DNA from 2 places in the Blautia fusiformis genome. Region 1 is predicted to be linked to the other one. Evidence: riboswitches for the same ligand, from Rfam matches in the RefSeq annotation. Region 1 holds a riboswitch; the other holds the start of a gene.
The links. Region 1 has a riboswitch for ZMP and ZTP ahead of LKD46_RS04110 (formate--tetrahydrofolate ligase). Riboswitches for the same ligand answer to the same signal wherever they lie in the genome.

Region 1 (15,337 bases):
CTGGTCTTGACCGGATCAATCATAACCTGAACAGCAGCCGTTCCTTTTATCATAATATCTGCAGTACACATACCTTTGACCAGCGTGTACGGAATATCCATATGCTTCAGGGACTTGGTTTCGAGATCTGCAGCGGCGGTATCATTGGCATGGGTGAAAGTAAGGAAGACGTTGTTGACATGCTTCTGGAATTACGTGAGATCCAGCCGGAAGCACTGCCGATCAACTTTCTTCTTCCGATCAAGGGAACTCCTCTCGGAAATGCAGATATTTCCCAGCTGACAACAGAATACTGTATGAAGGTCCTCTGCCTGGCAAGACTTCTTGTACCTAAAGCAGATATCCGATGTGCTGCCGGAAGAGAAATTTATTTTAAAGGCGAAGAAAAAAAACTGCTCAGTGTTGTAGACTCTATTTTTGCTTCCGGTTATCTTACAGAAGGTGGTCAGGGAATCGAAGACACTCTGAAAACCATTACGGATGCAGGATTTACCTATGAGATTGAATCTGCGTAAGCATCCTTATAGACATATGACCTGTCATACACACTTACAGCATTTCATTGCTTACCCGAACCAGTAAATATATTACCTTTTTCAAAGGAGGCTCTTTTAATATGAACCAGACAAATACTGTCTCTGCACCACGTACAAAAACCTACGAGATCACCATGACCGCTCTTATGGCAGCTGTCACCTGTATTCTTGCGCCGCTGTCCATTCCAATCGGTCCGGTTCCGATCTCATTTACCAATCTTGCCATTTATCTGTCCCTGTATCTTCTCGGATGGAAAAAAGGAACCATCAGCTATCTGATCTATCTTCTGCTTGGACTTGTAGGTCTTCCGGTATTTTCCGGATTTACCGGCGGCCCTGCAAAGCTGGCCGGTCCTACAGGCGGATACATCATCGGCTTTATCGTTATGGCTGTTATTGCCGGACTGGTAATTGACAACTGCCATAAACCTCTGATCCAGCTCGTTGGTATGATCGCAGGAACAATTGTATGCTATCTTTTCGGAACTGTATGGTTCTGCATCGTTGCAGATTCCACTTTCAAAGCAGCTCTTGGAATCTGTGTAATTCCGTTTATCCCGGCAGATCTCATAAAAATGATCATCGCCATGATCATCGGACCAATGATAAAGAAACGAATCCGATAAGCAGAAATTTTGATACTCCAAAAGAGGCAGCAGGAAATTTCCAACATTTCCTGCTGCCTCTTTATCGCGTTTCATTTTTCTTATCTGAGTTTTTTCTTCAGTTCCTGGATCAGTTCAAAATAATCTCTGTGCTTCATCTCCGGGAAAGCCTTAATGATTCTTCCCTGACCGAATACCGTATGGTTTGTGATAGAGCTTGACAGCTCATCAAACTGTGCCTGAAGCTCCGCTTTCTTCATCCGAAGCATTTCGGCAGATCTTTCTTTCTGAGCCACAGTCGCATCTCTGAGCTCTGCCTTAGCAAGAGCAACCTGAACCTTTCCTTCTCCCACCTTCTGTGCTGTATCAATGGTAGTTGTTGCCAGAGTATCACTGAGCTTATCACTCACGATCCGCAGATCCGCACGTACCTTATCCAGTCGGGTAAGCTTCTTATTCAGTCCGCGGATCACCGCCACTGTTACAATAAGATCAGCCAGATACACCGCATACAGAATTGCCATAACAACCCATTCCAGTGTGGAAGGTGTATGAGAAGCCTGACGCTCCACATACTTCTGAAAAACCTTTACGACCATCACAATGGCAAGTCCCCATATCAGGGAAAACTCAAGACAGATATAGCCGTGAAAATTCAGCGGCTTATTTGAATAATCCCACCATCTTGCATGGAAGCATACATCCAGAAGCCATCCGGCAACCAGCTCCACCGCAGTTGCAAGAACGATTCCAAACAGAAAGATCATTCCCTCACTCATCTGATGTCCGCCGCTCTGAAGCGTATTAAGCAATGCAAACACGGAAAGTACACCAAATCCATACACCGGGCATACCGGACCGTTGAGAAATCCCCGGTTTATAACCTTTCCTAAGGTTACTGCATGGAAGATAACTTCAACGACCCATCCTCCAAAAGAATAAAACAAAAAATACAGACATATCTGAAAATACGTCATCCCGCAAATCATCCTGTCCTCCTCCTTTACAGCTGTCAAGATTCCGGCAGCTATTTCAGGGTCAGTACCATCACCTCTGCCGGGGTGATTCTGATTATATCATATCACCCCTCTCATTTACATCCCTTTATCCGGTCATTCTTCCGAAACAATTTCTTTTTTCACACGGGTAAAGTACAGAAAGAATCCGATGTTCAGAATGATTCCCACTGTGGTAGATACCGGTGCTGCAAGACCGATCTTTGTCAGGCTGGCATCCGGCTGGATACTCATAAAGTACGCCATTGGAAGTCGTACCAGAAGCGTCTGGATCAGGCCCTGGACCATAACCCATATGGTCTGGTTGTTTCCGTTGAAATAGCCTATCATACTGAACAGAACAGCCGTTACCAGTGTCTCCGGAGCAAACCCCTTCAGATAATCAAAGCCCTTTTGGATAACGCCGGCATCTGTTGAAAAGAATCCTGCCAGCACATCACCCTTCAGCAGGATCAGGATAAATACCAGGCATCCCACAAACAGGCCAACTCCAATTCCCGTAAGCATGGATTTTCTCGCACGTTTCGGCTTTCCGGCTCCTACGTTCTGTGAAACAAAGGAAGCCATGGACTGCATCAGAGAGCTTGGAACCAGCATGGCAAAGTTTACGATCTTACATGCAACTCCGTAACCGGAGGATGCTTCCAGACCCAGGCGGTTGACAAATGCGCACAAGGCCAGGAATGAAATCTGCGTCAGGAATTCCTGAAGTGCCAGCGGCAGTCCGATCTTTAGAAAACGTCTGCACTGGGGATTCAACCGGAAATCTTTCTTTGTGATGGTAAAAGGAAGCTCCTTCTTTATCAACAGAACTACTGCAAATACAACACTTAAGGCCTGAGCAGAAACCGTAGCAATAGCTGCTCCTGCTGCATCCATATGTAACCCGGCTACCAGTACCAGATCTCCGATCACATTTACAATACATGCCACCAGCACAAACAGCAACGGAGATTTGCTGTCACCAAGGCCACGGAAAATAGCAGACAGTAGGTTATACGCGACAATAAAGAAAATTCCGCTGCCACAGATCCGTACATAAGATGCAGTCAGCACTACCGCTTCGTCTGGTGCCTGCATCAGCACGGAGATCGGATGTGCAAAGCCTACCATAACAATAAACAGCACGACAGATATCATGGTAAAAACGATCGCAGCCCCACCGATAACAGAGCCGATCTGCTCCGGTCTTTTTTCTCCAAGATAACGTGCGATCAGAACTGTGATACCCATAGCAAACTGGATCACTACAAAGGTAACAAGATTCAGTACCTGACTTCCGGTGGAAACCGCTGACAGTCCGGATGTGGAACCGAATCTTCCAACTACAAGAAGATCGACCGCACCATAGGCAGCCTGCAGGATCAGCGCACCGAGTACCGGCATCATAAATGCAACCAGCTTCTTCAGAATATTTCCCTGGGTAAAATCTGCCTTATCACTTGTCATAATGTTCCCTCCTGTCACACATGATCTGATAAAATTTCCCGATGGTCCGGATCATACTGTCTGCTTCTTCTTCGGAAATCTCTGAAAGATAGGGTGCCAGACTGCTGAAATAATCCTGGTCATACTTTCTGGAAAGATTCTCTCCTTTTTCTGTTATAGAGATGTAAGTAACGCGCCCGTCATCCGGAGACATGAGCTTCTGAAGATATCCCTTTGCCTCCATTTCTTTCACTGTTCTGGTGACACCGGGACGCGGCAGGTTCATGGCGTCACTGAGATCGGAAATCCTGATATCTTTTTTTTCCTTCTGCAGAGAGTGGATCACATCCAGATATTGAATATAGGACGGCATCACCCCTTGCGGCAGTGGCGGAAGCATATCCCGGATCCGCTTCGCCTGATAAAACGCATCAAACATCCGCTTGATCTTTTCATTTGTCATAAAAAAACTCCTTATATAATTATCTTAGTTAATTACTATTGATAATTATATGAGGAATTTATGGTTTGTCAAGTATGTTTTATTTTTCTGTTGCAGAGTAACGTTCTATTAATCTATGCTTCCAATGCCTCTTTCAGAGAGTCTTCAAAGATCTCAAGACCTTTCTCCATCTGCTCATCGGTCATGGTAAGCGGTGCAAGGTTCAGATATCTGGCCTGTGCCATCACACGCTCTCGGCTTAAATGTTCTGCATCCAGAATAGAGGAAGACAGCTGCTCTGCGGCGTTTCTGTCCTTTTCCTCCAGCACGAGTTTCCGGCTGTCGTCGGTGACACTGGGATTTGTCAGAACTACGAATTCTCCTCCATGGATATAGTTATTCAATCCTGTATTCACTTTTGATGCACTGCAGGCAGTCTGCAAAATAGCACCATCGGACAAACTACTCCAGACCATTTTCCCCTGCTTTCAGCTTCAGAACTTCTGTAAGCTCCGGGATCTGCATCATATTTCTACAATTCATAAAACACTACTCCTCCCACTGATACTGCTTCATATCTACACATCCATTTGCCTTAAACTCCACACCCTCGTCTTCCAGAAGCATCTTCTGCTCTCTCCAGCCTGGTGCAGTACGCCCTGCATGGTTCACAACTCTGTGGCAGGGATACTTCCCGTAAAATTCTGCCATACCTAAGACTTTTCCTACAAGACGTGAATTTTTATCCCGCCCGATCAGCCGTGCGATCTGTCCGTAGGAGGCCACTTTTCCCTCAGGTATCTCTTCCACCACGGACAGTATCTCGTAGATTAAATCTTCATCCAGTATTTTTCCCATAATTATTCCTCCGAAATCCTGCTGGCAATTTTCATAGCATGCTTTCATAAATAAAATATCTGTCTTTTCGTGGACGCCTGTACCAGACCGTCCTCTCAGCCTGAGTTTTACAGTGCAGTTCCTTTCTTTGGAATAAACAAACGGCTCATATCTGTATGTTCCAGCTTAAGAAGTGAAATTTTTTTGTCAATTCCTCCGGCATAGCCCGTCAAGCTTCCATTTGTTCCTATGACTCGATGGCAGGGAATGATAATGGAAATTTCATTATGTCCAACCGCACCGCCTACTGCCTGGGCGGACATATGGGAAGTGTTTTTCATCACTGCAATTCTGCGCGCAATTTCTCCATATGTAATCGTCTGTCCATAGGGAATATCCAGTAAAATCTGCCACACTGCCTTTCTGAATGTTGAACCGTTCGGATGAAGTGGTGGAGTAAAGTTCGGTTCTTCACCGGAGAAATATACATCCAGCCATTTTTTTGCTTCTGTGAGAATTTTCGTTTCCTGTGGAACATAATCTTCCGGAAGTGTATTTGCAAAATATTTCTGTCCTTCAAACCACAAACCGGTAAGTCCGATTTCATCTGCAGCAAGTAAAATATCTCCGATTAGCGATTTATATTTGCATGTGTATACCATATTTTTCCCCCCCCACATTCATTTATCTCTACAATATTTTCTATAGCATTCCTCTTAATTAACACAAATGTCACATGCGCGTCCCCTCTGCGATTTCCTCGACATTGTGAGTTTTATCCCAACAAGCAGCAGGAGATTGCTGATATTCTTGACAATTTATAATATTATACCATTTTTGTTTTGAACATGCTATAATGCTGTTGCTGCCGAACCTCCAGCTGAAAGGATGTAAAGTCCTATGACAAGTTCTATAATTACTTTCTTTGTTTCTGTTATGGCAACTGTGGCTAGGCTGGACAGAAACGACAGGCAGTAACAGCCTAAAGGATTAAACCACCTTACATAAACGGAACAAGAACCCCCGGAAGTCTCGACCACTTCCGGGGATTTTCGTATCAAATTCGTATCACGGGATCGTCAAACCCAGTGTTTTTCCTGCTTTTAAAAGTTTTTCAATACTCTCTCCACAACAATATAAAAAGCGGCAGAGCCTCTATTTTTGCAGGCTCTACCGCTTTCTATCTGAATTCCCCTCAAAAAATCTTTATATCAGAACAGTCCTGTGATCTTACCGCTCTCGTCTACGTCGATCTTGGTTGCTGCCGGTACTTTCGGAAGTCCTGGCATGGTCATGATCTCACCTGTCAGTGCAACAATAAATCCTGCACCTGCGGAAATCTTAAGATTTCTTACTGTTACCTCGAAATCTGTCGGAGCACCAAGCTTTGTCTGGTCGTCTGTTAAGCTGTACTGGGTCTTAGCTACACAGATCGGGCAGTTGCCAAATCCAAGTGCCTCCAGCTGTTTCGCCTGCTTCTGGGCATTTGCTGTAAGAACCACTTTCTTTCCACCATAAACCTTCTGTACGATCTGGTTCAGTTTGTCCTCGATGGAGCCTTCCAGCTCATAAGCATATGTGAAGTCATTCGGCTCTTCAACAAGACGGATTACTTCCTCAGCGAGCTTGATTCCGCCTTCGCCACCTTTTGCCCATACCTCTGAAAGTGCTACGTTTACGCCAAGCTCCTTGCATTTTGCTTCCACAAAATCAAGCTCTGCCTTGGTATCGGTCGGGAATGCGTTAATAGCTACCACACATGGGAGCTTATATACATTTTTGATATTGCTTACATGCTTCAGAAGGTTCGGGATACCTTTTTCAAGAGCCTCGAGGTTCTCATTGTTAAGATCCGCTTTTGCAACACCGCCATTATATTTCAGAGCACGTACGGTTGCTACGATAACAACGGCACTTGGTGTAAGACCTGCCATACGGCACTTGATATCCAGGAATTTCTCAGCTCCAAGATCAGCACCGAATCCAGCCTCTGTGATGGCATAATCAGCAAGCTTCATAGCCATCTTTGTAGCTGTTACGGAGTTACATCCGTGAGCGATGTTTGCGAATGGTCCGCCGTGAACGATTGCCGGAACATGCTCCAGTGTCTGAACAAGGTTTGGTTTCAGGGCATCCTTCAGAAGTGCTGTCATAGCACCCTCTGCGTGAAGATCTCCTGCTGTTACCGGTTTCTGCTCAGCAACCTTGCCATAAGTGTATCCGATGATGATTCTGGAAAGTCTCTCTTTCAGATCTTTGATATCACTTGCCAGACAGAGAACTGCCATGATCTCAGATGCTACGGTAATGTCATATCCGTCCTCACGCGGCATACCGTTTGTTCTTCCGCCAAGTCCATCTACTACATTACGAAGCTGACGGTCGTTCATATCCACGCAACGTCTCCAGGTGATCTTTCTTGGGTCGATGTTCAGCTCATTTCCCTGGAAAATATGGTTGTCGATCATTGCTGCAAGAAGGTTGTTTGCCGCACCGATTGCATGGAAATCACCGGTAAAATGAAGGTTGATATCCTCCATCGGAACTACCTGTGCATAGCCGCCGCCTGCCGCACCACCTTTGACACCGAATACCGGTCCCAGGGATGGCTCACGAAGAGCTACCATAACATTTTTTCCAAGTCTCTGCATTCCATCTGCAAGACCTACCGTTGTAGTTGTTTTTCCTTCCCCGGCCGGTGTCGGGTTGATAGCTGTCACAAGAATCAGTTTGCCGTCTTTTTTGTCTGTTTCTTTCAGGAGATTATAGTCGATCTTTGCTTTGTATTTACCATACTGCTCCAGATATTTGTCATCAATACCTGCTTTCTCTGCAATCTTGGTAATTGGCTCCATTGTGCACTCCTGTGCAATCTCGATGTCACTTTTAAATCCCATAATGTTCTCCTTTCTCCGCTGCAACCGTCTGCATCTTTTATCCCATAAAAAAGAGCAGTATCTGAAGTTTTTCAAATACTGCCCAGACGGTCGACTCATCGAATCTCCGGCTCCCTCGTGGTTATCCCACAACTCCGTCAGTCACCGAAGACTTTATTAATTTGATGATTGAATACTAACATATTTATTAGTACTTGTCAAGAAATTATCAAATTATTTTTTCACTTTTAAAGTGAGCTAAGTCTAATTTTCTGAATCATTTCCGTTCTATGTATTAGTTTTCTCTCCAACATTCGTACATATCTTTTTTCATCAAATCCTCTGTTATTTAATCGTATCTTGTACTGGTCATCCGTTAATGCGACTGTCCAGACGCCATAAACATATTACCACACTTATGAAATCAAATCTGCAAATCCTGTAGATACCAGGAATAATATCAGCATTACAACCGGCACTACATAACGGATCATAAAGCGATATAACCCTGCCCGTTTGAAGTGTTCCCCATTTCGTTCCACTTCTCCTATGATCCAGTCAGGGCCGATCACCCAGCCGATCAGAATACTTGTCAAAAGTGAGATAAACGGCATCAGAAAACTGTTGCTGATATAATCCATCACATCCAGCAGCTGTCCAACGGAACCATTTGGCAGTTTAAGTTCAAAATACAGTTTGTTATAACCAAGGCAGATCAGCACTGCTGTAACAAGAGAATAGATTCCGACAGCACCACACATTTTCTTACGGGGTTTGTGATAGAGTTCCATGCAGTTTGCAACCAGTGTCTCCATGACAGACACGCAGGAAGTCAGTGCCGCAAATCCCATCATCAGGAAAAATGCAATTGCCACCGGACGGCCAAATACTCCCATGGCATCAAAAACCTTTGGCAGTGAGATAAATATCAGGCTTGGGCCGGAAGCCATTCCATCCTTTCCGAGAAATACAAAAACAGCCGGTATGATCATCATTCCTGCAAGAAACGCAACGCCGGTATCAAAGATCTCAATCTGATTTGTTGCTTTATTTAAATTAACTTCATTTTTCACATAAGAACCATATGTGATCATGATTCCCATAGATACACTTAAGGAAAAGAATAACTGGCTCATCGCATCCAGAAGGATCTCCAGGAAGCGTTTTACCGTCAATCCATGAAAATCCGGTTTGAGGTAAACAGCCAGCCCCTGCATACCGGTGCGGACAGTTCCATCCGTATCAGTATGGGACAGTGTCAGTGAAAAAATCGCAATGATCACAATCAGAAGAATCAGCCCCGGCATAATGATCCTGGAAAACTTTTCGATTCCCTTTTCCACACCACGAAATACGATCCAGGCAGTCAGTGCCAGAAAGATCAGCATAAATACAACGGGTGCAATATCTGATGTAATAAATGATGTAAAGTATACATCTGAAGCCGCATCTTTCCCATCAGAAATAATATAAGTAAAAAAATATTTTACAATCCATCCACCGATAACAGAATAATAGGTCATGATCAATGCCGGAACCATAAACGTTAAATGTCCTAAAAATTTCCACTTTGGATCAAGAGATTCAAAAGCCCTCAATGCATTTTTCTTTGTCTTTCTCCCAAGTGCTACATCCGTTGTCAACAGTACAAATCCAAAAGTCAGTACCAGTACCAGATAAACCAGCAGGAAAAGTCCTCCGCCATCTTTGGCACAGAGATATGGAAATCTCCAGATATTTCCAACTCCTACTGCACTTCCGGCTGCCGCCAGGACAAAGCCTATTGAGCCGGAAAAGCTACTTCCTTTTTCTTTCATTTCAATTTCCCCTCTTCAAGTATATATTTGATATAGGCTGAAACCTTCAGCCTAACAGCCATATCTTACCTTAAATAAAGATAAGTGCAAATGGCAGAAGTTTCTTTTTACGAAATTTTATCTCAAAAAAGTTTCTTACTACTTTACAAAATACCGGTTTTTCCGATATAATCGTATACAATAAAAATTAATAAGAAAAATAGATAGTATGAGGAAACAAAATGAGTAATTTTACCTGTTATGTAGGTGAACAAATAAGAAAATACCGAAAAGCCGGAAAGATGACTCTGCAGGATCTGGCAGATGCCATCCATAAAAGTCGAGCTACCGTATGCAAATATGAAAATGGAGATATCTCCGTTGATATCGAAACTTTGTATGATATCAGCCAGATTCTCCAGGTATCTATGTCCCAGCTTACCACTGGTCTTCCTGAAACAGCCAGTAAACCGTCCAATGCACCGGGAAAAGGACAAAAAAGCCCATTTTTTCAGGCACAGCGGCTATATTTTTACTTTTACGATGGACGCTATCAGCGTACGAAGGATGGCGTCATCGATATTTATGAAAAAAAAGGCGAATCCGGAAAATACGAAGCAACCTTAACGATCTGTTCTGTTTCTGCCAACGGAAGAAGCAGTGAGATTTTTTACACCGGAAAAGTTCTTTACAGTGATATGCTGATCCGTTTTTCCTTTGTAAATCAGTATAACCCACTGGAAGAAGATCTCCTGTACATTTTTAATCCTCTGGAGCTTCGAGATTTTACAACAGGACTTTTGTGTGGGATTTCCAGTGCGGATCTGATGCCCTGCGCATTCAAATGTGTGATCACTTTAAAACCACAAGAGCTTACCGAAGCGTTCCGCCACCAGCTGCTTTTTACAAAAAAAGATCTGAAGCGCTGGGAACAGCTGAATATGTTACTGATAGATAATATGGAAAAGTAGTTTTCTGCAAAAAACGGTACACCTTATATTTTATAAGCTGTACCGTTTTCGTATTTTTCTGTATCAGGGTTTGCCTGCAAACCCACACCGGATCGCCTGTGTCGGACATATCTTTTTACATCTTCCACATCGGATACATTCTGTACTGTTTGGATTTTCCGTCGGATCGACCTCCATCTGGCAGATATTCCTGCATTTTCCGCAGTGAACACATTTTTCTTTATCTACTCTGTAACGAAAAACGGAAACTTTATTAAATACCGAATAAAAAGCTCCCAGCGGACAGATATACTTACAGAATGGCCGGTATATCATAATTGATAAGATAATGGTGATCACCAGGATTGTATTTTTCCACATGTACAGCCAGCCTACTGCACTTCGCATGGATTTGTTCAGCAGCACCAGAGGGATACCTCCTTCCAGTGTTCCTGCCGGGCAGATCAGCTTGCAGAAATATGGTGCTCCCTGGCCCATGATATCTACTACAAACATGGGAAGTATGATCACAAATACAAGAAAGATCACATATTTCAGTTTTCGCAGAAGCTTATCTCCCCGAAATGTCCGGATCTTCTTTGGAAAAGGAATCTTGTTCAACAGATCCTGGATCAGTCCAAAGGGGCAGAGAAATCCGCACACCAGTCTTCCAAGCAACGCTCCTACAAAGATCAGAAATCCAGCTACATAATATGCCATCTTGAAGTTCCAGCTTCCGATCACAGCCTGAAGGGAACCAATGGGACAGGCCCCTCTTGCCCCGGGGCAGGAATAACAGTTCAGCCCCGGAACACAGACATTTTTCAGTTTTCCGGTATAGATCTTTCCAGTCACAAAGCCTGATATGTGACTGTTTGTAAGGGCCGCCCACAATGCCTGGATCCCATGCCGCGGCCATTCATTTATTTTCATCTTCTTATTATCCAATGCCAATACACTCCATACAGATGTTGATCGCTTTTGTAAAAACTACAGACACTTCGCCCCTGCAGATTCCCAGTATCATCAGTAAAATTCCCAAAACCGCCAGAGCAGGTCCGATCCACCTGGATTCTGTTATTTTCCGAATCATTTTTCCACTCTCCATAATGATCATCTTTTACTTTGAAACGTTTTTAAGCTCTTTTTCCACGATTTCCTTCCATTCGTCCAGTGTATGGCTTCCTGTATAGGTATCGCCTACAATGTTTCCATCTTTGTCAACAAAAAATGTTTCAGGAAATGCGGAAATCCCCTGCAGACGGCCGTTCATCATAGTAGTATCCGGTATCAGGAACGGATATTTTGCTTTTGTTTTTTCCTGAAGAATGCCTGCTTTTTTTACAGCCTCTTCGTCCTGATTTCCCTTTTCATCTGTAGTATCAAGCACCACGCCTGCTACTCCGACGCCTTTATCTTTCATTTCTTTATAGAGCTCCTGAAGTTCCGGGATTTCTTTTACGCATGGTGAGCACCAGGTTGTAAAAACATTTACCAGCGTCAGGTCATAGTCACTGAATACTTTTTCTGTATATGTTTTTCCATCTATTCCTGTTGTTTCAAATTTTCCTACAGATTTTACATCCTCCGGGTTGACGCTGGTATCCTGTGGCTGGTCAAACACAGAAATATTCTGATACGGTGTCATTTCCGTAATGTCGGTTTTGATCTTTTCCAGCTCCTTTGTCAGCTTTTCATCTGCATCTTTGTTGGTGCTCAGATAATATTTGTATTTCCCGTCACTGCTGCTTCCAAGCTCTTTATGCTCTGTACAGCCAGTGATCTCATCCAGCTTTTTCTGTGAAGCTTCGTCATAAACGCCAATTGTGCCAATTCTGTCCAGACCTGCCACCCAGTCGTCATATCCGGTTCCCATCTTCTGTATTTCGGCATTTTTCTGTTCCTCTGTCATTTTGCTCCAGCTTACATAGGCATATGTCACTGCGTTGGTCTGATTCTCAAAATCTTCCGTGGTAAGCATTGCAATGCTCTGGTCCTTGATCTGCTTTAACAGCTCCTTCGAAAGCGAAAGCTTCAGTCCCAGAAACGGATATTCATAAGAATCCTGTGCCTTGCAGGTTACGTCGGAAGGCTTAAATGTACCTGCTACCAGATCTGATGAAACTGCCTCTCCATCCACCGCCATTGCCTCTCCGATCTCTGCTGTTTCCGTGCTTTCTGCCGCTGTTACCGGTACGCTTCCAAATGCAGATATTCCTAATACCGCTGCTGCCATAAGTGCTGTTATTTTCTGTGTTCTTAATTTCATTGTTTATATTCTCCCTTCTGATATCACCGGCCCATATCCGGAACCGGCGTATATTTTATATGTTAATTTTGTTCTCTGTAGCCTTACTATATCATCCCCTGTATAAAATCTCTGTTAAGAAATAAAAAAATTTACAGGAATTTTATGCTATACATGATATGATAGATAACAAAGCAAAATCAACTGTTTTTTAGGAGAATTTATTATGCATATATTGATAATCGAAGATGAAAAGCAGCTCTGCCAGTCTATTGCGGAGGGACTTCGCATGGATGGCTATGAAGCGGACACATGTTTTGACGGGGATGAAGGACTGGAATTATGTCTGGTGGAAAATTATGATCTCATCCTTCTTGATCTGAACCTTCCAGGCGTTGATGGTCTGGAAATCCTGCGCCAGTTTCGGGAATCCGATACTTCCACTCCCGTTTTGATCCTCTCTGCCAGAGGACAGATCCAGGACAAGGTTGAAGGGCTTGATCTCGGTGCCAATGACTATCTCACAAAGCCTTTTCATTTTGAAGAGCTGGAGGCACGGATCCGAAGTCTGACACGAAGGAAATTTATCCAGCAGGATGTATGTCTGCAATGCGGACGTATCAGCTTTGATACCCGTACAAGAAAGGCCAGTATCGATGGACTTCCTCTTTCTCTGACCCGAAAGGAAAGTTCTCTTCTGGAATATTTCCTTCTTCATCAGAACCGTATCATAAGCCCAGAAGAAATGATCGAGCATATCTGGGACGGAAGCGTCAACAGTCTCAGCAATTCCATTCGTGTCCACATTTCTTCTCTTCGAAAAAAGCTGCGCACGGCTCTCGGCTTTGATCCAATACAGAATAAGATCGGCCAGGGTTACATTTTAACGGAGGATATACAATGAAAAAAATAACCGGAAAGCTTTCTCTTCAATGGCGTCTGACACTGATCACCGCACTGCTTATGACAGTCACCTGCATTCTGATGTATTTTTTTATCAGCCAGTCTGCAGTTGCCGGAATGGAGGATCTGGGAGATTACATGATACGGATCGATAACACAGATTCTACTCCCATCACCTTTAATATGAATCCCTCCGTCTTATTTCCGGAGCTTTCCGATCAGCTGCAGCTGACCAAAAAACTTTTTCTCACCAAAGGACTCATGGTAACAGGGATCATCATCCTTCTCAGCAGCATCTGCACTTATTTTATCAGCCGTCAGGCATTACTTCCGCTTCGCAGACTCAGCCAGGAGGTAAACCAAATAGAGGTCCAGAACCTTTCAGAGGCTCTTGAAGTTCCTGCTACCAATGACGAAATTTCCCGCCTGACAATTTCATTTAACAAAATGCTCGCACGCCTGGATGAGGCCTTTACTGCCCAGAAGCAGTTTTCTGCCAATGCAGCCCATGAGCTGAGGACTCCTCTTGCCGTTATCCAGACAAATCTGGAGGTCTTTGCCCGCAGGGAAGCACCTGCTTTAAAAGATTATCAGGAGATTTTTGCCATGCTCCAGGAACAGACCGGGCGACTTTCCCATCTGGCTGAAATCCTCCTGGATATGACCGGTGTACAGACTGTTGAACGTTCCGAAAGGATCTCTCTGGCAGCACTGACGGATGAGGTTTTCTGCGACCTGGCTTCTGTAGCGGAACAGAAGGATGTTGAACTGATCCAGCAGGAGGGGGACTGCATTATTACCGGAAGCTATCTGCTGCTGTATCGCGCTGTGTACAATCTTGTGGAAAATGCGATCAAATACAATCACTCCGGTGGAAAAGTAACCGTAAATATCCATCTTTCCGAAGAAATAACAGATACATCCACGTCGGTCAATTATGTCTTTCTTGAAGTCTCCGACACCGGGATCGGCATTCCTCCCGAATATCAAGAAAAAATCTTCACCCCGTTTTTCCGTGTAGATAAATCAAGAAGCCGCGCTATGGGAGGTGCCGGCCTGGGGCTTGCACTTGTCAGTGAAATTGTCCGACAGCATAACGGACAGGTAAAAGTACTGGAAAGCAGCAAAAAAGGCAGCATGATTGCAATTATTCTGCCAGTCTGAACATGTTTGTATTACATTTACTTTATATGCTCATGAACGCAATCGCTTTGCGATCTGCGTTCAAATCCGAGTATATTTTCTCAACAATACTGTCTGTATCCATTTCGCAGGTAATAGCCTGTTCCCTGAGAACTGAAGAAAAATCTTTTTCTCTCCACCATCTGCGCATATCTTTTTCACCAAATTCTCTGTTTCTTGTATTATGTCGTCTCACGGTTTCTTCGAACGACAGATCAAAATAAACAGTCAAAAACAATATCTGATTTTCTCATCCTTTCGTTATCCTAGCAGAAATATCTGATTCCGGCAACTCAAAAAAAGCCTGGAAGAAATCAGCCACAGGCATTTTATTTCTTCCAGGTTTTTCTGTTTTCTGATTCTCAGTCAGCTGTCTTTGATCCGGCAGCTGATACAGCTCTGCATCCAGTTACATTCAGACTTATTCTGCCTGTGGTTTGCTTACCTGTGCTGTATCATTCTTTACTCCGGCAGATTTTTCGGCATGCTCTTTCACAAGATTCCGTCCAAGTAGAGTC
Region 2 (15,337 bases), on a different contig from region 1:
TATGTATCCAGTGTTGCTTCATATCCCAGTACCTCTGCTGATACGGATGCAGGGAAAAGCATAGAAGCACATAAAATAATTGCCAGAAGCTTTTTTCGCATGAAATCTTGCCTCCTTTCTTCCGGCATTCTACGGTTTGTCCCGACTATCATAGCATATCAGATCATATTTTGCAATTTCACAGGACAGTCTTCAGAAATTTTTAACAAAAAGATCATATTTTTTAACTGGTCAAATCTATCCGTAACGGATACAATACTTATATGAATACAAAACACAAGAAACCAACCCTTACTAAAAAACAGCGCCACAAACTCCGTGTACAGCAGGTGCGAAGGCAGAAGATCTTTCTGACATGTCTTTTTCTGCTGATCGTGGGCTGTATCCTTCTGCGTTTTTCCAAATTTTCCGGCAGGCAGAAGGAAACCCATCAGATCAATGCAGCCTGTGAAGCTTATCGCGATGAGGTTTCCAGCGAAGCAGCACAATATGATATGTCCGACTATGTAGACCTGATCCTGGCTGTGATGATGCAGGAAAGCTCCGGACAGGGTACCGATCCCATGCAGTCCTCAGAAGGAGCCTACAACACCAGATATCCTCAGCAGCCCAATGGTATCACAGATCCTTCTTACTCTATTTCCTGTGGCATCCAGGAACTGAAATATGCTCTGGAAAAGGCCGTCTGTACCGGTCCGACTGATCTTTCCAAAATCCGTCTGGCTCTGCAGGCATACAATTTCGGAGCCGATTCCTATTTTGCTTATCTGGAAGAAAACGGTCAGACTGTGTGGACGGCCCAAAGTGCTCAGGCCTTTGCTCAGATGGCAAGCGGCGGCACACAACGTGATGAAGATGATCCCCTTCATGATCCTGCCGGTCCATGGGACTATGGTGACCAATACTATCCGGATCATGTTTTGCGCTATTACCACTTAGACAATAACTCATAAACCACCGAAATATTGTCATATACAAGTTCTATTTCAGACGTCTGGAATAAACTTTATATGTTGTGTATAATTTCAAAAAAATTCCAAAAAACATTTGACAGAATATAAAATCTATGCTAATATATGTCTTGTCGCTGAGGGAAACACTTGAAACGATAAGACATATGCGATAGTGGCGTAGTTGGTAACGCGCGACCTTGCCAAGGTCGAGACCGCGGGTTCGAGCCCCGTCTATCGCTCTTCAGAACTCTGAGTTTTTCAGAGTTCTTTTTTATTTTTAAAACTATCCTTTTTCGATCAAAAAGTCCCGGGTCTGATCTCTTTTTTCCAGAAATTCAGATTCGGGACTTTATATTTTTTATCTTTTATTTCAGCTGCATATCATGGCCAAGGCATGCATCTTTTAGTGGTGGAAAAGGCGGATTCCTGTAAATGCCATCACCATTCCATACTTATTACATGTATCGATAACTGCGTCATCACGTACAGATCCACCCGGCTCTGCAATATATTTTACACCGCTCTTATATGCGCGCTCGATATTATCACTGAATGGGAAGAATGCATCGGATCCCAGTGTCACGCCGGTAAGACCATCCAGCCATGCTCTCTTCTCTTCTTTTGTGAACACTTCCGGCTTCTCTGTGAATGTCTTTTCCCATGCACCATCTGCAAGGACATCCATATATTCCTCACCAATGTAAACATCAATGGCATTATCTCTCTCCGCACGTGTGATCGTGTCTTTAAACGGAAGCTCCAGTACTTTCGGACACTGACGGAGATACCAGTTATCTGCCTTCTGACCTGCAAGGCGTGTACAATGTACACGGGACTGCTGTCCTGCACCAACGCCGATAGCCTGTCCGTCCTTAACAAAGCATACAGAATTGGACTGTGTATATTTCAGGATGATCAGAGAAACCTTCATATCTCTCTTGGCTTCTTCCGTAAGCTCTTTATTCTCTGTTACAATATTGGAGATCAGCGCATCATCAATTGCCAGCTCCTGGCGGCCCTGCTCAAAGGTGACTCCAAATACCTGTTTGTGCTCCAAAGGTTCTGGAACATAGTTTTCATCGATCTGGATCACATTGTAATTGCCTTTTTTCTTCTGCTTCAGAATTTCAAGAGCCTCCTCTGTATATCCTGGTGCGATCACACCATCAGAAACCTCTCTCTTGATCAGCATTGCGGTATCTTTGTCGCAGACATCAGAAAGAGAAATAAAATCACCAAATGATGACATACGATCTGCACCTCTTGCTCTTGCATACGCACATGCAAGCGGGGAAAAATTCTTCCAGTCCATATCACCTACCCAGTAGATCTTTGCCAGTGTCTCATTCAGCGGAAGTCCGATGGAAGCACCTGCCGGAGATACATGCTTAAATGAAGTTGCTGCCGGAAGTCCGGTTGCTTTCTTAAGGTCACGTACCAGCTGCCAGCCATTAAAGGCATCCAGGAAGTTGATGTATCCTGGTCTTCCGGAGAGTACCTGGATCGGAAGCTCACTTCCATCTGCCATATAGATCTTTGATGGTTTCTGATTTGGGTTACATCCGTATTTTAACTGTAATTCTTTCATGAAAAAGCTCCTCCGTTCTCTGTGATATCCCTATTTTCTTATTTATTCTTGTTTACGATCCTGGATTCATATTTTCCTGTCTCAATGTCAATAAAACGAACAAAGAGAGAAACTTTATTATCCTGGTTCAGGCTCTTCCAGAGGAGATCCGTAAACTCATCAATATCGCTTGGGATCTCTACCAGCTTCGGCTCTCCCTCGAAACTTGGAAGTGGATTTCCATCGCATTTATAAGTATGGATAAAACGTCCCTGTCCTGCCGCCGCATTCTCATAGGCAAATGTATAACGAAGACAGGAATCCGGATTTCCGTTATTGCTCTTTAAAATAGACATCGCATAATTGAATTTACCGTCTTCAACATGAAGAACACCTGAAATACGAGGTGTATAGTTCGGCGCATCCGGCTCAAACTCTCTGCTGCGGAGAGACTGTTCAAAGGTGAGCTGTCTGTCCATTCCCTCATAGATCGTATCTGTCTGATCACCGTTTGTTACGATGGTCTTATTTCCAAGGACACGTACCGGTGCATAAATGATCAGGCTCGGGTCTGTAAGCTTGGACGGATCAAAAGCCTGTGTACGGATTCCTTCCCCATCCTCAACAAAAATACGGTTTCTGCTGTTCTCGCTTCTTCCCATAATAAAATATGCAGTAACTGCATGTTTCCCGTCAGCGGAACGTCCGATCACAATTCCTCTTCCCGGATAGGAATTTTCTTTCAGTTCTTTTTCAAGTGAAAATGTCGTCATTTTTCACAGTCCTCCTTGTCTAATGTAAGGCCCGGGGCTTATCCCAGGATATGAACGGTAACAAAAAACCGCCTGGACACCCCTTATCAGGCTGCCCAGGCGGTCGGCTTCTCACTTCACTGCACTCCCTGTAGGTAATCCTACTTTCCGCCAGTCATGCAGCTTCTGCTGTTATACTACAATACTTCTTCTTAATTTTCAAGCCCCTATTTTCAGAAATTATTTTTCCAGACTTCTTGTTGCTCACAAAATAAACAATAACACTTTATTTCCCCTGTAATGCATAATCTGTCTGGATCTGTGCTGCAATGTCTGATTTCATCTGGATCCATGCATCGGGATTTTCCACGTAATACTTCGGACAGTCTTTACCTGTGACATCATAATGACGGATCACCTGATCCGAAGTCAGTCCAAAGCGTGTACAAAGCCACGCTGTCAGCTTTACCGCCGAATCATAGGTTGCTGTATTAAACTGCCCTGTTTCATCCGGATGGCAGCATTCAATGGATATGGTATCTACATTTCTGGAATTTGTGGCATAGGATATTTCTGAAGTGGGAATACATTGTACCACTTCTCCCTCCAAACCTATCACAAAATGACTGCTGACTTTGTTGTCCTGCGTTGTCGCAAGATTTTCAAAATAATTCCGGTTGGATATGGCAGTAGATCCCGGATTGGCCGTATAATGAATGGCTATATAATTTACCTGTTCGATAGAAATCTGTGGTCTGGAATAGGAATTCGGTGTCAGAAGCTCCACATCAATAAAAGGTGCTCCTTCTGCCTGCCATTGTTCCGGTCCGCCATTTCCGCTGGCATTCCCGGATATTTCTTCCTGTCCGGACTGAGTTTCACTCTGTTCCATGCGCATCTCAAAAAATGCGTATCCTAACGCACACGCAGCAAAAGCAACGATCACAATGATACATATCAGCACAATCCTCTGCAGGATCTTGATCGGGTTCTTTTTTCTCAAAGACTTCTTTTTTCTTCTGGAAGACCCGGAGGAAGTTTTCTTTACGGAAACAGGCCGCCCGCTATGGGACGGCCTGGGTGACTTTTTACCGGTCTTACCTTTTTTTCCTTTATTATTCATCTACACTGTAGTTTGGAGCCTCTTTTGTGATATGGATGTCATGTGGATGTGACTCCTTGAGAGATGCAGCGGAGATCTTAATGAATCTGCCTGTTGTTTTCAGCTTCTCAATGTTCTCTGCTCCGCAGTAACCCATACCGGATCTTAAACCGCCAATTAACTGGAATACGGTATCCTCAACGTGTCCTTTGTATGCAACACGTCCTTCAACACCTTCTGGAACAAGCTTCTTGGCGTTCTCCTGGAAGTAACGATCCTTGCTGCCGTTCTCCATAGCTGCAATAGATCCCATTCCACGGTATACTTTATATTTTCTTCCCTGATAGAGCTCGAATGTTCCCGGGCTCTCATCGCATCCAGCAAACATGCTGCCCATCATGCAGACATTGGCGCCTGCCGCGATAGCCTTGGTGATGTCTCCGGAATACTTGATTCCACCATCTGCGATGATCGGGATTCCGTAGCTGTTGGCTACTTCATAGCAATCCATAACAGCAGTAACCTGCGGTACACCGATACCTGCAACAACACGTGTGGTACAGATAGATCCAGGTCCGATACCAACTTTAACTGCATCTACACCAGCTTCGATCAGTGCCTTGGTAGCTGCTCCTGTTGCAACGTTACCTGCGATAACCTGAAGTTCCGGATATGCAGCCTTGATCTCGCGGACTGCTTTTAAGATATTCTCAGAATGACCATGTGCGGAATCAATTACGATTACATCCACATTCGCTTTCACAAGTGCATCTACACGTGCAAGTACATTGGCTGTGATACCAACTGCCGCACCACAGAGAAGACGTCCCTGTGCATCCTTGGCTGCAAGCGGATATTTGATCTGTTTCTCGATATCCTTGATGGTAATGAGTCCTTTTAAATTAAAGTCGTCATCTACAATGGGTAATTTCTCCTTACGGGATTTCGCAAGGATCTTCTTGGCATCCTCAAGTGTGATTCCTTCCTTGGCTGTGATCAGTCCTTCAGAAGTCATGCACTCCTTGATCTTTCTGCTGAAATCTGTCTCAAATTTAAGATCACGGTTTGTGATAATACCTACAAGCTTTCTGCCTTCTGTGATCGGAACACCGGAAATACGGTATTTCGCCATCAGATCATTGGCATCTTTCAGTGTATGCTCCGGTGAAAGATAAAATGGATCTGTAATAACACCGTTCTCAGAACGTTTAACCTTATCAACCTCTTCTGCCTGTGCTTCGATGGACATATTCTTGTGGATGATACCGATACCACCCTGTCTGGCCATGGCAATTGCCATTCTGTGCTCTGTAACTGTGTCCATTCCCGCACTCATCATGGGGATATTCAGCTTTACTTTCTTGGTTAAATACGTTGAAACATCTACCTGATTCGGAATCACTTTAGAATAAGCCGGAACCAGAAGGACGTCATCAAACGTAATGCCTTCACCAATAATAGTACCCATTGCATTTCCTCCCTTGTGTAAGATATTTTAAATTTGTGAACTAGTGTAACAAAAAACAAGATTCATGTCAATCCAAAAAAACTTTACTTGGTGCAGAATTTTTCATGGTATTTGCAAGTGCGTCATCCAGTTCCAGGATCACTTTGCAGGTTTCTCCACTGTCTCTTATGATCATTGCATAGCGTTTATGATCCTCAATTCCTGATGAAAAATCATACTCTTTCATCTTCTGATTGCCATTATAATAGTCCATTCTGTGGGACTTTAATGGTGCCACAAGGTCTGCCTCCGCAAGCTGGAGCGATTTCACTCTTTTCCTTTTTGATTTTGACATGATCATATCAATGTCCAGTTCTCCGTTAACAAACAGATACTCGTACTCCAGATCTGTCTTCGGTATTACAAAATAACATGCAATACCAAGTGCAATAGCCGGTACCAGCAAAAGTACATTCAGCACAAGGCCTCCCAGGACCATGATCACCGTCAGCGCTATCAGACCGTATTTCACAACCAGATCTTTCGCTGTCTGCTTCTTTTTTACCAGAAGCTCTGAATATAAGTCACTCATTTGTTTCTTCCTTTCGTAATTTACTGACTTTTTGATTATAACACAAAAAGAGAGCCGCGTCTATGGCGCAGGCCCTCTCATTTTGTGAATTAATTATTTCACCTGCTCAGCTGATAATTACATCATTCCCATTCCCGGGTTTGCAGCCGGAGCCGGAGTATCTTCTTTGATTGTGGAAACTACAGCCTCTGTTGTAAGGAGTGTAGATGCAACACTTGTAGCATTCTGAAGAGCACTTCTTGTAACCTTAGCCGGATCAAGGATTCCGTTCTCAACCATGTTTACGTATTTCTCATTGAGAGCATCGAAGCCTGTACCGATCTCAGACTCTCTTACTTTGTTGATAATAACAGCGCCTTCCAGTCCTGCGTTTGCAGCGATGTGGAACAGCGGAGCCTCAAGAGCTTTCAGGATCACATAAGCACCTGTCTTCTCATCTCCTTCAAGTGTTGTTGCAAGTTTTGCAACCTCTTTGGAAGCATGGATGTAAGCAGATCCGCCACCTGCGATGATACCTTCCTCAACAGCTGCTCTTGTTGCTGCAAGAGCATCCTCAAGACGAAGTTTTGCTTCTTTCATCTCTGTCTCAGTAGCAGCACCTACACGGATAACAGCTACGCCGCCAGCCAGTTTTGCAAGTCTCTCCTGAAGTTTCTCTTTATCGAACTCGGATTTTGTCTCCTCGATCTGCGCACGGATCTGTGCAACACGTTTTGCAATGGCATCTTTGTCACCGAGACCATCAACGATAACTGTGTTCTCTTTTGCAACTTTAACAGATTTTGCACGTCCAAGCTGCTCCATCTTAGCTTCTTTCAGGTCAAGACCAAGCTCATCGGAGATCACCTGTCCGCCTGTCAGGATCGCGATATCCTGAAGCATCTCTTTTCTTCTGTCACCATAGCCAGGAGCTTTTACAGCTACTACCTGGAAGGTTCCTCTCAGTTTGTTGACGATCAGAGTTGTAAGGGCCTCACCCTCAACATCCTCAGCGATGATGAGAAGTTTCGCACCGGCCTGAACAACCTGCTCAAGAAGTGGAAGGATCTCCTGAATATTGCTGATCTTCTTGTCTGTGATCAGGATGTACGGATCATCAAGAGTTGCCTCCATTTTCTCCATATCTGTGGACATGTATGCGGAAATATATCCACGGTCAAACTGCATACCTTCTACAAGGTCAAGCTCTGTATGCATGGTCTTGGACTCCTCAACAGTGATAACACCGTCTTTGGAAACTTTCTCCATAGCATCAGCAACAAGCTGTCCAACCTGCTCATCACTTGCAGAGATTGCTGCTACGTTAGCGATCTGCTCTTTGCCGTTGATTGCCTGGCTCATGTTCTTGATCGCTTCTACTGCAACATCTGTTGCTTTTTTCATACCTTTTCTGAGGATGATCGGGTTGGCACCTGCTGCCAGGTTCTTCATTCCCTCATGAACCATTGCCTGAGCAAGTACAGTCGCTGTTGTAGTACCATCACCTGCTACATCGTTTGTCTTGGATGCAACTTCCTTGATGATCTGAGCACCCATGTTCTCGAATCCGTCCTCAAGCTCGATCTCTTTTGCGATGGAAACACCATCGTTTGTGATAAGCGGAGCACCGAAAGATTTGTCAAGTACTACGTTTCTTCCTTTCGGTCCAAGTGTTACTCTTACTGTATCTGCAAGTTTATTTACACCAGCTTCAAGTGCTGCTCTTGCTTCTGCGCCATATTTAATTTCTTTTGCCATGATAAAATGACCTCCTATTTATATTGATATACGATAAGATGTTTATATTATTTAATAACTGCCAGGATATCTTCCTGTTTTACAATGATGTAATCCGTACCATCCATCTTAACTTCTGTTCCTGCATATTTGGAGTAAATAACAGTGTTTCCGACTTCTACTTCCATCTTTACTTCTTTGCCATTTACAACTCCGCCAGGACCAACTGCGATAACTTCTGCCTGCTGTGGTTTCTCCTGTGCCTGTCCCGGAAGTACGATTCCGGATGCTGTTGTCTCTTCTGCTTCAACCTGTTTTAATACTACTCTGTCGCCTAAAGGTACTAACTTCATGATCTATGTTCCTCCTTTATAAGTTTCATCTTCGTCTGCTAGCACTCACTTTATACGAGTGCTAATCACTATGGCTATATTAGTGAATTTCACATATTTTCGCAACCCTTTTAAGATATGGTTTTTCTATATTATTCTGGTTTTATCTCTTTTATGCTCTTGTTTTCTCTTGTTTTCTTAATTTCATTATTTATTTTAATTTTATGAAACAGACAAAAAAGAGACTCCCACGCTAGCGGGAAGTCTCTTTTGTCACGTTCTTTATCTTATATCAAGCATCTGACAGTGCTGATCACATTATGCCTTCTTGCTTCTCTGTGCTTTTATCTCCTCAAGCTCATCAAAGATCACTTCATTAAGAACTTTAATGTAAGTTCCCTTCATACCGGATGAACGGGATTCGATCACACCTGCACTCTCGAATTTACGCAGTGCATTTACGATCACGGATCTGGTGATACCTACACGGTCAGCGATCTTGCTGGCAACCAGGATACCCTCATCCCCATCCAGCTCATCAAAAATATGGATGATCGCCTCAAGTTCTGAGAAGGACAGTGTACTGAATGCCGATTTAACGATCTGCTGTTTTCTGTCTTCTTCTGCGTTCTCGTCATGAACCGCACGCATCATTTCCAGGCCAACAACTGTTGTACCATACTCGCTGACGATAATATCCTCAATATCATAGGGATGATCATTGCGGTACATGAATAACGTTCCCAGTCTCTCACCTGCAATATCGATCGGATTCACGATTCCCTGATAATTTCCGGGTACATGCTCAAAGCCAAGTGTCTGGAGATTGACATTCTCCTTTGTGGAAAGAACACCAAGAAATCTCTCATTCAATAACGGGTCGATATGTCCGCCGATCTTGTCATCGATCAGCTCTGTGATCTCATCCACACCCGGGCAGATACTGACTCCCAGAACCTTACCTTTCTTACTGAGTACCAGGATATTGGAACTTAAGGTTTCCATGAGCACCTGGCAAATGTCGTTAAACACTACCTTGCTTGAGCTGCTGTTATGCAGAAGCTTATTGATTTTTCTAGTTTTATCTAGCAACTGAACGCTCATTTTTCCTCCTTTCACTTTCGTACCTTGAAAGAAATCGTTTTTCTAGTCTAATATTACACGTTATTCTGGAAATTTACAAGACATTTTTATATTTTTTTTATTTTTAACGGGATTTTCTGAAAATTAATAGAAAAGCATTTATTCAATCAATCTTCATCTTTTGGTTTTTGTTCCACATATCCGCAGGTTTCCTGGCTGCAAACCAGCTTATTTCCCTTTTCGAGCATATAATTACCACATTTCGGACATTTCTTTGCAGAAGGTTTCTGCCAGGACATAAAATCACATTCCGGATTATTCTCACATCCGTAATATTTTCTGCCTTTTTTCGTTTTTTTCATGACAATTTCGCCGCCGCACTTCGGACATGCAACACCGATCTTCTCATAATATGGTTTTGTATTACGGCAGTCCGGAAATCCGGGGCATGCAAGAAATCTTCCATGAGGACCGTACTTGATCACCATGTTGCGGCCACAGTTGTCGCAGATCACATCCGTAACCTCATCCTGTATATCAACTTTCTCAAGCTCTTTCTCAGCCTCATCCACATCATGCTTCAGATCCGGATAGAAGTTACGTACAACCGTTTTCCACTGTACGGTACCTGCTTCCACGCAGTCCAGAAGCCCCTCCATAGTTGCTGTAAAGTTTACATCCACAATACTTGGAAAAGCCTGTTTCATAATATTATTAACAACCTCTCCAAGCTCTGTGACGTAAAGATTTTTCTGTTCCTTGGATACATAGCGTCTGCTGATGATCGTTGTGATGGTCGGCGCATACGTACTTGGACGTCCAATTCCAAGCTCTTCCATAGTCTTTACAAGTGAAGCCTCTGTGTAATGTGCCGGCGGCTGTGTAAAATGCTGCTCCGGCTTCAGTTCTTTCAGCTTCAGCTCCATACCCTTTTCCAGACTTTGACTTAAAACATTACCCTTTTTGTCATCGCCCTCTTCTGTGTACACAGACATAAAGCCATCAAAGGCAACCTTGGATGCTGCAACCGTGAACACATACTCACCTGCTCCGATCTTGACAGACGTGGTCTCATAACGTGCCGGTGCCATTCTACTCGCCGCAAAACGTCTCCAGATCAGCTGATATAAACGGAACTGATCCCTGGTCAGGGATTCCTTCACCAGAACTGGTGTCCTCGCAATATCTGTAGGACGGATCGCCTCATGAGCATCCTGTATCTTCTGTCCGTTTTTGATCGCCTTCTCTGTCTGAGAAACATAATCCAAACCATACTGCTCAGAAATATAAGTTCTTGCTGCTGCATCTGCTTCCTCTGAAATTCGAGTGGAATCTGTACGCAGATAGGAGATCAGACCTACCGTACCACTGCCTTTTACATCCACACCTTCATATAACTGCTGTGCCAGGCGCATAGTCTTCTGCGTAGAAAAATTCAGTGTCTTGGCAGCTTCCTGCTGCAGAGTACTTGTGGTAAACGGAAGGGGAGCGTTTTTGATCCTCTCACCCTTTTTTACTTCTGTGATCTCATATTTACAGTCTTCCAGACTTTTCAGAATCTCATCCATTTCCTGACGGTTTCTGATCGGAAGTTTTTTATCTGTTCCATAGAACTTGGCTGTCAACGGTTTCTTCTCACCCTTTACCTGAAATTCACCCTCCAGGCTCCAGTATTCTTCAGGAATGAATGCATTGATCTCATCTTCTCTGTCACAGATGATACGCAGTGCCACAGACTGTACACGGCCTGCACTTAAGCCTCTTTTTACCTTGGCCCAGAGCAGCGGACTGATGGTATAACCTACCATACGATCCAGCATACGCCTGGCCTGCTGTGCATCTACCAGATTCATGTCCAGTTCCCTGGCCTGCTTGATGGACGCCTTAACTGCTGTTTTTGTTACTTCATTAAATGTAATCCTGTGCATCTTTGCAGTATCTGTCTTCAAAGCCTGCATCAGATGCCAGGAAATTGCTTCTCCCTCACGGTCAGGGTCAGTTGCAAGATAGATCTTATCTGCTTTTTTTGCTTCTTTACGAAGTTTTGCAAGAAGCTCACCCTTTCCCCGTATTGTAATATACTTCGGTTCAAAATCATTGTCCACGTCAATACCAAACTGGCTCTTGGGAAAATCCCTCACATGACCGTTGGACGCTTCTACTGTATAATTTGCCCCCAGAAATTTCTTTACTGTCTTCATTTTAGCAGGTGACTCTACTATCACCAGATTTTTGGCCATTTTACCTCTCCTAATCTCATTCTGCCTTCCTGTCCGGCTTAAAAACTCCTGCTAAATCTCCGGGCATAAAAGCATTTATTCAAGTCTGATATAATACTGTCTCCCGGTTTCCTTCACAAGCCCCATCAAAATAAGCTGTCCCAGGATCCCGGCTGTTTTTCCCGGTGAAAAACCGGTTTTTCTGATAATATGATCCAGATTTTTTGGTCGTAAATCGAGACAACTATACACCAAATCCAAATCCGTTGCAAGTCCCAACTTGCTTTTTTCAGACAAATTTGTCTTTTTTTTCACAGATAATCCCCACTCATCCAGAAGTATTTCCGGAGAGTATGCAATTCCTGCTCCGTCGTAGATCAGCTTGTGACAGCCTCTGCTCAGCGCATCATTTACCGCTCCTGGAATGGCGTATACCATCTTCCCCTGTTCCAGTGCACAGGCAGCTGTGATCAGTGATCCGCTCTTTTCTTTTGCTTCCACCACAAGCACCAGATCTGCCAGTCCGCTGATGATCCGGTTCCTTGCCGGAAAATAATATGCCCTGCCTTTGGTACCTGGTTCATATTCGCTGATGATTCCTCCGTTTTTTTCGGGGATCCTCCGGTAAATACCTCTGCTGGATGAAGGATAACAGATGTCCACACCATTTCCCAGCACGGCAAAGGTCGGGGTACCACCTTCCAGAGCCCCCTTGTGGCCCTCAGCATCAATGCCGGCCGCCATACCGCTGATCACCTGTACACCATGTTCGCTTAAGAATTTTCCGTAATTAAAGGCCTGTATCCGTCCGTAAGGACTGCACAGCCTTGCTCCCACGATTGCCGCTGTAGGTTTGGCATCATCCGGAAAGCTTCCAATGTAATATAATTGTTTTGGCATACCGGGAAGTTCCTTAAGTCTTGCCGGATAAACACTACTGTCCTTCCGGGCACACCGGATCCTTGTTTGCTGTATTTCTTCCATATAAAATACCTTCCTTTTTTCTGTTTTATGACCAGTATTTCTTGTCATATGCCCGGTAAGCCAACGCCTCGCAGATATGTTCTTCCTTTATCTTTTCGGAAGATTCCATATCCGCGATGGTCCTGGCCGTTTTCAGGATCTTATGATATGCTCTGGTACTGAATTGAAACTGCTCATATGCCTGCTCCAGAAGTTTGTCTGCCCCTCCCGTCATTACACAGTATTTTTCCAGTTTTCTTCCGTCAAGCTCCCCATTGAAGCAAAATTTTTCCTTTTTGTAACGTTCTCTCTGGATCTCCTGTACTGCTTCCACCCTCTTTCTTATTTGCGCAGAGGATTCCCCTGCAATTTTCTTTTTCATTTTTGAAAAACTCACTGCCGGAACTTCTGTGCATATATCAATACGCTCCAGGAGAGGCTGGCTGATCTTTCCAAGATAATGCGTGATCTCCCCTGACTTACAACGACATCTGTTCATATCCGGGTAAAATCCGCAGGGACAGGGATTCATCGCTGCCGCCAGCATAAAACTGGCCGGAAAAACATAGGTTCCGGCAGCTCTGGACAGATGGATCTCCTTATCTTCCAGCGGCTGACGCAGGATCTCCAGGCTTTTTCTGGAAAATTCTGGCATCTCATCCAGAAAAAGAACACCTCTGTGTGCAAGAGTGATCTCCCCCGGCCCCGGTATCCTGCCGCCACCTGCCAAAGCCTGAGGGGAACTGGTATGATGCGGACTTCGAAAAGGCCTCTGCCGGATCAGCGGATCTTTTTCCGTGAGAAGTCCTGCCACACTGTATACCTTGGTGATCTCCAGGCTTTCCTCAAATGTCATCTCCGGCATAATGGTAGGCAGACGTCTTGCCAGCATGGTCTTTCCGGATCCTGGCGGTCCGATAAAAAGAATATTATGAAAACCGCTCACTGCGATCTCTGCCGCCCGCCTGGCTCCTTCCTGCCCGCAGATGTCCGCAAAATCAACCTTTGGTATTTCCGGTTTGTTTTCTATTTTTTCTTTTTCCTGATACGCAGCTGTATAAGTGATTGGGTCTCTCAGACACCGGATCATGTCATTCAGACTTTTTACTCCAAACACCGGCATATCCTTCACCAGATTCCCCTCCCGGATATTTTCCTCCGGAATAACGCAAAAGCGTAAGCCCAGCTCTCTTGCGCGGATCACCCGAGGCAAAACTCCGGCAACCCCATGGATCTCTCCATTCAGACTGATCTCTCCTACGATCATAACTCCTTCCAGAAGATCCGGTTCCAGAATTCCGGCAGCCGCAAGTACTGCAGCCGCCACAGGCAGATCAAAACCGGCTCCTTCCTTTTTCATATCGGCAGGTGCAAAATTTACAGTTACTTTTTTTGGTGGCAGACAAAGCCGGTTGTTCTTAAATGCAGTCCGGACTCTTTCCTGGGCCTCTCTCACCTGGGCAGAGGGAAATCCTACCATAGCAAAAGAAGGCAGACCATCACTGACATCTGCCTCAACCTGGATCTCACGTACTTCCATTCCGTAGATCGCTGCTGATAAAACACTCGCAAACAAATACATTCCTTTCTGCGAAAAAAACGGATCCCGATCTTCCATCTTTTCGTCTTTTCAGGTCAGGCGGATATTCGAAATCCGCATTGGTTAAAAACAAGGGAATTTTCAGATAGACATTTTCTGAATTTTAGAAGATAATAAATTTAGTATAGTCCATTTTGCTCTCTTTTGCAAGGGTGCATTTCGTTCTGTTTTATACTTTCAATAGAAAGAAGAGGTGAGCACAATGAAATTTCAGCGTATTCAGGATTTACGTACAGACGCGGATCTGTCCCAGAGAGAATTAAGTGAGATTCTTCATATCAGTCAGCGTTCTTATTCCCATTATGAAACGGGATCCCGTAATATTCCTATCGAAATGCTTATCCGGCTGGCAAATTATTACGACACCAGCATCGATTATCTCGTCGGCCGCACAGACCGCAAAAAAATGATCAAATAAAGAGATCCCCGGAAATGTGGAACAGTTTCGGGAATTCCTGTATCGGGATTCCCTGATTGCCAAAATCCGGGGATTCTTTATTTTACCGTGTTTTATTTTTTTTGATCATTCTGTATAATAGGTTTCTTCTTCTCCGTAGGGAATCTCATATTCTTCTGTATTTTCATCAGAAGAATCTTCACTGCTTTCGCTGTAGGATTCCTGTTCATAGGAACTTTCGTTGCTTTCATTATAGGAAGCATCTTCTTCGGAATTTTCGGATACTTCCAGGGATGGCTCCTGCCGGGTCATAATAGACTCTGTTTTCGGATAGGTCAGAGATCCATCTCCCCGTTCATATGTTTTTACCTTCACATAAAGCTCACCACTTTTATCGAAAACAAACTCTCCTTTTGCCTTATTCCCTTCGGAATCCTTAAAACGGAACTGTGTGGCATTTCCTGCTACCTCTGCAGTCACATCTGCTTCTGCGGTCATGGAAGGATCTTTTCCATTCACTCTCTTATAGGTAAAGGAAACAGATTTCAGACTGATATCATAAATATCGATCGTTGTCAGCCCGTCTTCGCTGTACCAGATTCCCTGATAATTTT

Region 2: another riboswitch for ZMP and ZTP. It lies ahead of LKD46_RS12925 (IMP cyclohydrolase); the one in region 1 lies ahead of LKD46_RS04110 (formate--tetrahydrofolate ligase).

Annotation. Positions count from the first base shown of each region.
Region 1 is NZ_JAJEPT010000003.1:116,821-132,157, reverse strand. Features, by position in the region: gene bioB (biotin synthase BioB) at 1-515, shown strand, start outside; gene LKD46_RS04145 (biotin transporter BioY) at 617-1,162, shown strand; gene LKD46_RS04140 (putative ABC transporter permease) at 1,243-2,130, opposite strand; gene LKD46_RS04135 (MATE family efflux transporter) at 2,254-3,606, opposite strand; gene LKD46_RS04130 (MarR family winged helix-turn-helix transcriptional regulator) at 3,596-4,048, opposite strand; gene LKD46_RS04125 (hypothetical protein) at 4,162-4,503, opposite strand; gene LKD46_RS04120 (MGMT family protein) at 4,577-4,885, opposite strand; gene LKD46_RS04115 (methylated-DNA--[protein]-cysteine S-methyltransferase) at 4,993-5,526, opposite strand; gene LKD46_RS04110 (formate--tetrahydrofolate ligase) at 6,076-7,761, opposite strand; ZMP/ZTP riboswitch at 7,835-7,916, opposite strand; gene LKD46_RS04105 (sodium-dependent transporter) at 8,157-9,557, opposite strand; gene LKD46_RS04100 (helix-turn-helix domain-containing protein) at 9,779-10,507, shown strand; gene LKD46_RS04095 (4Fe-4S binding protein) at 10,571-11,419, opposite strand; gene LKD46_RS04090 (CD1871A family CXXC motif-containing protein) at 11,427-11,579, opposite strand; gene LKD46_RS04085 (TlpA family protein disulfide reductase) at 11,607-12,755, opposite strand; gene LKD46_RS04080 (response regulator transcription factor) at 12,961-13,638, shown strand; gene LKD46_RS04075 (sensor histidine kinase) at 13,635-14,801, shown strand; gene LKD46_RS04070 (MFS transporter) at 15,241-15,337, opposite strand, start outside.
Region 2 is NZ_JAJEPT010000015.1:53,708-69,044, forward strand. Features, by position in the region: gene LKD46_RS12905 (3D domain-containing protein) at 1-101, opposite strand, end outside; gene LKD46_RS12910 (lysozyme family protein) at 264-953, shown strand; tRNA gene LKD46_RS12915 (tRNA-Gly) at 1,120-1,192, shown strand; gene LKD46_RS12920 (phosphoribosylaminoimidazolecarboxamide formyltransferase) at 1,357-2,541, opposite strand; gene LKD46_RS12925 (IMP cyclohydrolase) at 2,580-3,293, opposite strand; ZMP/ZTP riboswitch at 3,380-3,461, opposite strand; gene LKD46_RS12930 (peptidoglycan recognition protein family protein) at 3,559-4,275, opposite strand; gene guaB (IMP dehydrogenase) at 4,388-5,842, opposite strand; gene LKD46_RS12940 (DUF6106 family protein) at 5,910-6,413, opposite strand; gene groL (chaperonin GroEL) at 6,531-8,150, opposite strand; gene groES (co-chaperone GroES) at 8,198-8,482, opposite strand; gene codY (GTP-sensing pleiotropic transcriptional regulator CodY) at 8,780-9,565, opposite strand; gene topA (type I DNA topoisomerase) at 9,712-11,784, opposite strand; gene dprA (DNA-processing protein DprA) at 11,860-12,747, opposite strand; gene LKD46_RS12970 (YifB family Mg chelatase-like AAA ATPase) at 12,773-14,308, opposite strand; gene LKD46_RS12975 (helix-turn-helix domain-containing protein) at 14,529-14,744, shown strand; gene LKD46_RS12980 (hypothetical protein) at 14,850-15,337, opposite strand, start outside.